Linked DNA regions of Aureispira sp. CCB-E. The protein of the gene in region 1 interacts with the protein of each later gene in a pairwise test. Links are inferred from orthologs where the notes say so. Each region holds a gene or a part of one and is shown on either strand. Other genes may lie near its edges.

The links. The genes of interacting proteins can lie anywhere in the genome.
Region 2: the proteins of eno (region 1) and rpe interact in binary tests that used the Escherichia coli proteins (3 or more experiments, as listed by UniProt). The link is inferred for Aureispira sp. CCB-E from one-to-one orthologs.

Annotation. Positions count from the first base shown.
Region 1 is NZ_CP133671.1:6,326,699-6,331,093, forward strand. What follows is about bases 1-2,939. They hold eno (phosphopyruvate hydratase), read left to right. Parts: upstream 1-794; coding sequence 795-2,084; downstream 2,085-2,939. Other genes in these bases: QP953_RS24545 (pseudouridine synthase), read left to right, coding at 1-120; QP953_RS24550 (Rid family detoxifying hydrolase), read left to right, coding at 280-660; QP953_RS24560 (hypothetical protein), read right to left, coding at 2,154-2,699; QP953_RS24565 (heavy metal-binding domain-containing protein), read right to left, coding at 2,859-2,939. Also shown: more of QP953_RS24565, read right to left, coding at 2,940-3,173; QP953_RS24570 (phospholipase D-like domain-containing protein), read right to left, coding at 3,197-4,395. UniProt on the Escherichia coli protein: Catalyzes the reversible conversion of 2-phosphoglycerate (2-PG) into phosphoenolpyruvate (PEP). It is essential for the degradation of carbohydrates via glycolysis.
Region 2 is NZ_CP133671.1:2,924,338-2,928,579, forward strand. What follows is about bases 847-3,632. They hold rpe (ribulose-phosphate 3-epimerase), read right to left. Parts: upstream 2,681-3,632; coding sequence 2,012-2,680; downstream 847-2,011. Other genes in these bases: fmt (methionyl-tRNA formyltransferase), read right to left, coding at 912-1,850; QP953_RS11045 (Gfo/Idh/MocA family oxidoreductase), read right to left, coding at 2,888-3,632. Outside these bases: QP953_RS11030 (hypothetical protein), read right to left, coding at 7-669; more of QP953_RS11045, read right to left, coding at 3,633-3,895; QP953_RS11050 (hypothetical protein), read right to left, coding at 3,905-4,242. UniProt on the Escherichia coli protein: Catalyzes the reversible epimerization of D-ribulose 5-phosphate to D-xylulose 5-phosphate.

The DNA.
Region 1 (4,395 bases):
TACGAAGTTGTAAAACTTGACCGAGTTCGTTATGCTTCATTAACCAAAAAGAATATTCCTGTTGGCAAATGTCGATTTTTGACAAAAAAAGAAGTCATCATCTTAAAACATCTTGCTTAGGCTCTTGTCATCCAATTTAATACTCTGTTGCTTTTTTAGTTTAATTATCAGCTTTCTAGCAGCAAGATCAACAAAAGCACATTTTACTAATAGACAAACAATACGTTTTTTAAGCAGAGTAATGCTAATTCGAATAACACTACTAAAAAAACATATATTATGAAACAAATCATCCAAACTAAAAATGCGCCTGCTCCTGTAGGTCCCTACAACCAAGCTGTTGTTGCCAATGGAATTTTGTATGTTTCTGGTCAAATTGCCATTAATCCAGAAACTGGAGAATTGGAATCTGGGGGCATAAAATCAGAAACCGAACGTGTCATGCAAAATCTTGCAGGCGTATTGGCTGAAGCTAATACAACTTTTGAGAATGTAATTAAGTGCACTATTTTTATGACGGATATGGGCAATTATGCTGCCATTAACGAAGTCTATTCTCGCTATTTTAATGACGATACAGCTCCCGCACGAGAAGCCGTAGAAGTCTCTAATTTGCCAAAATATGTCAACGTAGAGATCTCTTGTATCGCAACCGTTTAGGAACTTAATCAAATTATATTTTGCCCTTCAATTGGTATTATAAGCAGTAGACTAGGTAGGTTTGTCAAAAATCTTCTATCTTTGCCCGTGATTTAGACAACTAACTATTCACTTTTTCAAGTCATTTATCAATCATGATTATTGAAGATATTTTTGCAAGAGAAGTTTTAGACTCAAGAGGAAATCCTACTGTAGAAGTAGAAGTATATACCTCTAGTGGAATTATGGGTCGTGCGATTGTTCCTTCTGGAGCATCTACAGGAAAATATGAAGCTGTAGAACTTAGAGATGGAAATCAAGATCGTTACTTAGGAAAAGGCGTCATTGACGCTTGCATCAATGTAATGGAACACATTGCTCCTGAACTTATTGGTCACAGTGTTTTGGACCAAGGTATTATTGACCAAATCATGTTGGATTTGGATGGTACTCATAATAAAGAAAAATTAGGAGCAAATGCTATCTTAGCTATTTCTATGGCCGTAGCCAAAGCAGGAGCTCAAGAGGCTGGATTGCCTTTGTACCGTTATATTGGAGGTGTTGGTGCAACTACCTTACCTGTTCCAATGATGAATATTTTAAACGGAGGTTCTCATGCAGATAATTCTATTGACATTCAAGAATTTATGGTTATGCCTGTTGGAGCAGATACGTTTCACGAGGCATTGCGTATGGGGACAGAAATTTTCCATCACTTAAAGAAAGTACTAAAAAGTAAGAACCACTCTACCAACGTAGGAGATGAAGGTGGTTTCGCTCCAAATTTGGGCTCTAACGAAGAAGCCATCGAAACTATTTTAGTTGCTATCGAAAATGCAGGTTACAAAGCAGGAGAAGATGTCTTGATTGCTTTGGATGCAGCTGCTTCTGAGTTTTATAATGCAGAAGAAAAAGTATATCACTTCCATAAATCAGATGGCCGTAAGTTGACTTCGGGTGAAATGGTTGCTTTTTGGGAAGAATGGTGCAGCAAATATCCAATTGTTTCTATTGAAGATGGTCTAGACGAAGATGATTGGGAGGGCTGGAAATTGATGACTGAAAAACTAGGAAACAAAGTGCAAATTGTCGGAGACGATTTATTTGTAACCAATACAGAACGCTTGGCTAGAGGTATTGAAGAAAATACAGCTAATTCTATTTTGATCAAAGTGAATCAAATTGGAAGTATTACAGAAACCATTCAGGCGGTAAACATGGCACATAAATCCGCATATACTAGCGTCATGAGTCATCGTTCTGGAGAAACAGAAGATACAACGATAGCTGATTTGGCTGTTGCCTTAAATACAGGACAGATCAAAACAGGATCGGCTTCTCGCTCTGATAGAATTGCTAAATACAATCAACTACTTCGCATCGAAGAGGAGTTAGGAGATTCTGCTTACTATCCTGGTCGTTCAATTTTCAAGTTTTTAAGATAATTTGGGAATCTTGTATTCTTTATATAAAGATGGGGTGCCGCATAAAAATGTAGCACCCCGTTTTTTATTTTATTGCAAACACTTTTCTTGAATTATTTCCCAATTTAATATTTGAGTATTGGTCCATAATGTATCTAATATATTTTGAGTATTTAAGGATTTATGAGGAATATAAGCTAGAGAAAACACTGTTTCATTATCTGTGGGATTTGCCCAAATTAAATTCAATCCTCGGACAACTTGCTGTTGAGGTGGAATTAAAATCGTAATTGGAAAATTGGCAAAGCAAATAAAAGGCTGAATAGAAATATCTGTTGTTGAAACCATGAATTCAGCATCATATGAACAAGACATACTCCTTAATTTTATAGTATCCTTAGATTCATTATGAAAAACAACTTCGGTTTTTAATAGTAAACAGTCTTTAGAAAGAGTTGTTCTATTTTGCTTTTCATATGCTACGCATTCTACCCTAGAAATAGTCATAAAAAAGTCGTCTTGTTTTATGATTTTATGTTCTTCTTCCCTTACTTCGCATCCAAGCAATAAGCAACTAATAAACAATGACACTCCAATCCATATCCATCTATTTTCTTTAAATAATCCTTTATTCATTCTTTTACTCATTGCTTCATAAAACATCAATTAATTTAATTAAGCTCGCCTTTATCTTGAATCTCAAGCTTTGCTACTAAAACCAAACAACATATCTCAAGAATAAATACAATAAAAATAACAGAGTAGCAACTAAAGTTAGTTTCATTGATCTAAACACTACTCATAATCTATCGCTGTTCCAGAAGCGGTTACCATTAACATTCCTTTACCGACTGTTTCGTAATCTAAATCAATTCCAATAACACCATTGGCTCCTAAAGCTTTGGCATTTTCGCCCATTTCTTTCATGGCAATTTCTTTGGCTTGGCGCAATACCCTTTCATAAGAGCGAGAACGACCACCAAAAACATCTCGAATGGCAGCAAAAAAGTCTTTGAATATATTGGCACCAATAATCGTTTCTCCCGAAACAACACCAACATATTCTTTAATAATTTTATTTTCTAGGGTACTAGTGGTTGTCATTAACATCTCTAAATATTTTCTTGATAAAATCATCGAATCACATGAATAGATTTTTTCCAAATCTTTGTTTTACTTTGAATCGACAGGAAATAAATTCCATTCTTATCAACATCTATTTCCCAAAAATAAGTTCCATATTGGTTTCCTAAGATAGCACGTTGCAACAACTGTCCTGTTGGACTATACAACTTTGCCTCAACTCGCTCATCTGTCCCCTCCTCAATTTCAATGCTTATGCTGCCTGTAGCTGGATTTGGATAAATCTGAATTGCCTCTTCTACTCTTTCCACACGCTTCGTATTTGAGAAAACAGAAAATGGCAAGCTACAATTGACATTGTTCTTAACCTCACACCAACGAGCAGTAAATTCTTGTAAATACAAATTAGCAATATCCACATCATGAATAATCAAAGTATTCTCATCGTTACGTTCCTCGGCAGCTGTTGTCCAATTGTGAGAACCTGTAATAACCAAAGGGTCAGAATTTATATTACCTGCATCGACAACTGCATATTTGTGGTGCAACATCGTGCTATGGTTATCCGCCAATAAGTTAACCCCTTGCCCCGTCAACCAATTATATTCTGAACCAGGATCGTTGATATTTTCCATAATACCATGTTCCAAAGTTCCTGATTGATGTTCGTTGCGAATAGCTGTTCCCAGTTCATTTCTTGTATATGATAACAAGCAAAATTCAATGTCATTATCCGCAGAATAAAGACTGGATTCAATTTCGTTGGTTGTATTGTCAGAAGGTGAAAAGTAAGCCTCCACTAACCGACCACCAATATTAAATGTATGAGGCGTGTTATTCAATTTTTGAGCACCAACTTTTGAATTACTAGCGTTGTAACTTGCGGTATTACTCCCCCACATTTCTTCAAATTCTAAGATATAGGCTTGCGCCAATGCTTGGTCTTGAATCAAAACAGAATTATTATAATTGGTATACATATCTGTATACGTCCAATTACAGGATCCAGTCCAAACCCACGAATTGTTAACACTATGGGCATCTATAACCATAAATTTATTGTGCATCAAATCGGCTGTATTGGCATAAAAAACAGGAAATGTAAGGGTAGAATTATTCAAAGCAGCATTGCTAGTAATTGCTCCACTATTGGCAATATAACGAACTTGCACCCCGTTGCTTTGTGCATTATTTAATGCTGTTACAATGGCACTTCTTGTATTATTATAGACAGCAATATCAATACTAG
Region 2 (4,242 bases), 3.4 Mb from region 1 along the record:
AGATTACTATAAATTATCTTCTACCACAACAACATCTTTAAGTTGATAAGGCAATTTTAAGAAATCTGTGGTGTTAAATTCTAAGCGACCTCTAATTTTAATTTTACGTTCTGTATAGGAGATAGGTTTTTTAGGAAATGCCTCCATAACAGATTCCGCCCCTGCGCCACCGCAGAAGAAACAAGAAGCTAAAGGAAAAGCCGAGAACATAAATTGTTGTCCATCGTCATCCAAATCAGCCATTGCATCCGCAGCAATATCATGAGGAATAATAAAACCTTCTACTTCAATTATCTTTCCTTCGTATTGGCGAACTCTTTTTGAAATTTTAGGTTCAAAAATAACATCGTCAACACTTTCATCAAAACGAATATCGAATTTTAAGGTTAGCAAATCTTCCCAAGGACCTACAGGTTCCATTTCCTTTTCGACAACAAATTTGCCATCCATAGGATGGTCAAAAACTTCACCTAAATTGGCAGAACTATATCCTTCTGCATATTCGGTTGTTGATTCTCCAACACCACGAGTAGCAGCAACAAGATTTTCTCGATCTATTAAGTCCTTGTCATTGGATTCATTACTACTGAACATTCCTTTGAATAGATTAGGACGTAGACAAACCAATAAACTTAATAAGATTATAAAAAAGCCTATTTTCTTAATCATGTTTTCTTTTTTATTTGAACAAAACACTTTGTAAATGCAAACTCTATTCCTAAAAAAGAGTCGTTCCCTTCATTTACAAGGTTACTTTCTAACATGGTTTTAGAAATCTAAAGTATTCCTATCAAATTTCAAACTATTATAAATATAGTATTTTTTCGTTTTAAAGCAACATTTAGATAACTACAAAGATACATTTTCTGTTGTATAAGCCTAAAGGCTTCACTTTTTTTTAACAATTAGCTTTAAATACTAGATGTTGTTATAGTGTTATCTTGTATGGTATAACCATTTAGAAAGCTTTTGATATCCATGCGTTTGCGTTTGGTTAGTTGGACATCTAGTAAGTTGACATAACCATCTTGAGTTGCTACTTTTAAGAATTTTTTACCATCTGTTTTAAGAGTGCCTGGTGGATAATTGTGTGTAGTGGTTTCTTTTTGAGTTTTAAAAATTTTCAATTTTTCACCGTCTAAAGTTGTCCAAGCAGTAGGGAAGGGGCTCATACCGCGAATAAAGTTGTGTACCGCTTCTGTGGTTTGATCAAAGTTGATGTTACAGTCTTGATGAAAAATTTTAGGTGCATGGCAAACTTGGCTATTGTCCTGTGGTTGTAATTGATAATTACCGTTCTCAATGGTCTGAACGCTTTTTAGCATCAAATCAGCTCCAATTACTTTTAAGCGATTGTATAACTCACCTGTTGTTTCATTTTCTCCAATTTCTGTTTTGGCTTGAAAGAGCAAATCGCCCGTGTCGATTTCATGTTGCAACAAGAAGGTTGTTACACCAGTTTCTTTTTCACCGTTTACAACAGCCCAATGAATGGGAGCTGCTCCGCGATATTTAGGTAATAAAGAACCATGCAAATTCATCGTTCCCAAAGGAGGCATATCCCAGACAGCTTCAGGCAACATACGAAAGGCAACCACGATTTGCAAATCGGCTTTTAAGGCACGCAATTCAGCTTGAAATTCAGGACTTTTTAAGTTTTTAGGTTGTAAGATATGGAGCCCTTTTTCTACAGCATACTTTTTGACATCAGATTCTAGCAACTTCTTATTGCCACGACCGCCCCATTTGTCTGTTGCCGTAATAACGCCTACAATATCGTAGCCATTTTTTAATAAAATATCTAAAGAAGGAACCGCAAAATCAGGCGTTCCCATAAAAACAATTCTCATGTAGATTCTATTTATGCCCTCCAATTACCATAGTATAGCAACAGAGATGGGCAAATTATTACTAAAATACACTTGTGTTGAGTTAGTAGTTAGCTGAGCTGCTACTTCGTGGTCGTTGATTACTTCGTGAGCTCGTGAGCGCAGCTAACTATTGTTGAGTATTAGATGATTTTTTCAACGCCCACTTGTTTTAGGCGATTGATCATATCCTTTGGATCTTCGGCTTTGAAAACAGCAGAACCCGCTACCAATACATCAGCACCCGCTTGCAATAAAACTTCTGCGTTTTGCAACCCCACACCACCATCAATCTCAATTTTGGTATTTAAGTTTCGAGTGATAATTTCAGCTTTTAAATCTCGTACTTTTTGCAACGTCGAATAAATGAACTTTTGCCCTCCAAACCCAGGGTTTACAGACATCAAGCAAACCAAATCAATTTCTTCTAAGATGTCAAACAATAGGTCTACTCTAGTATGTGGGTTTAAGGCAACACCAGCTTTAGCTCCTGTTGCTTTAATCTGTTGCATCGCACGATGCAAGTGGTTGGTTGCTTCGTAGTGAATGGTAATAATATCGGCTCCAGCGGCAGCAAATTCTTCAACATATTTTTCTGGTTCCTCAATCATCAAATGACAATCCATTACTTTGTCTGTTAAAGGTTTGATGGCTTTTAGGACAGGGAATCCAAAAGAAATATTGGGCACAAAACGACCATCCATGACATCTACGTGTACCCAGTCGGCATTGCTCTCGTGTAACATTTGGATGTCTCTTCCCATGTTGGCAAAATCAGCAGCTAGAATTGAAGGTGCAATTAAGTGTTTCATTGTTGTTGTCTATTTTTTGAAAATGAGTTTGAAGTCAAAAGTAACTTGATTAAGATTCTTCAAACTGTAGGAAATGTATGGTATGGCACAAAAATAATAGAATCCCCTAAGAATAGGTAAGAACTCAAAATTATTATTAAACATTTTGTTCTTCTGCTTATGGTTTCAACGAATTCTATTTTCTTAAAGGAAAGAAAAGTAATGTTCTTAAAATAGTTTATGTTGATTTTGGTTGGTTGTAATTCGATTTTGATGATGTTCAATCTCTTGCATGATCCAATAAGCTAATTGCAAGGCTTTTAACCCATCTTCTAAGGCGACTTTTGTTGGTTGGTTGCTAAGAATGCTATTGGCAAAGGACTCTAATTCCATTTTAATAGCATTGTTGGGCTTGGCTTCAGGCATATCTAATTCAATATAGCGTTTACCAATACTGGTATCCAATTCCATGCAATTGTCTTTACCTGTTGGAATTTGCTCGTGAATGCGCACCACTTCTGTTTGTTTGTTTAGAAAATCCAAACTCAGATAGGCATCGGATTGAAAAACTCTCAATTTGCGCATATTTTTCATAGAAATACGGCTGGCTGTAATATTGACAATGGCGCCATTTTTGAATTCTATTCGAGCATTGGCAATATCTGCCGAAGAACTAACAATAGCAACGCCACTCGCTTGGACAGAATGAACTTCGTGAGGAATTAATTTTAAAATAATATCCAAGTCGTGAATCATTAAATCCAATACAACAGAGACGTCTGTTCCTCTAGGATTAAACAAGGCCAACCGATGCGCTTCTACAAACATAGGATTTAAGTTCTTATCTTCGATGGCTAACAAGGCAGGATTAAAACGCTCTACGTGTCCTACTTGTGCTTTGATGGGTTGGTTTTGCACCAATGCGCAGAGTTCTTGTGCTTCTTGAAGCGTATGGGTAATTGGTTTTTCGATAAAAAAATGCTTGCCAGCAGCAACAACTTTTTTTGCCAACTCAAAATGGGTAATGGTTGGCGTTACAATGTCTACTACATCTACTGCTTCGATCAAGGCTTCAACCGATTCAAAAGCTTGAACATTCTGTTCTGTCGCTATCTTGGAGGTTAACTTTTGGTCTATGTCAAATAAGCCAACTAACTCGTATTGGTCAATCATTTGAATGCATTTGACATGAATTTTACCTAAATGACCTAGTCCTAAGACGCCTATTTTGAGCATGTTTTTGGTTTATTTTAAATCTAAAGCACAAGATTTTGCCAAGTCTTCTAATTCTTGAAATGTAGGTGCCCAGAGATTGTGTTTTATAAAAATTGCTTTGGTTTGTTGATAAGAATCCTCATGGAGTAGAATGGTTGCTTTGGTAGCACTGAAAACAGTACTAGGAATGCAACGTTTCATGATTTTGGATAAATGAGAAGTCAGCCGTCCTTTTTGGCTATATAGTCCTTTTTCAAAACGTTCCGCTTTATCTAAGATTTCTTCTAATTCAAAAATAAGTTCTTTACCCAAGGCATAACGAACATCGACCAATCTATCATCATCGTTAAGGTTGATTTTACGAATGG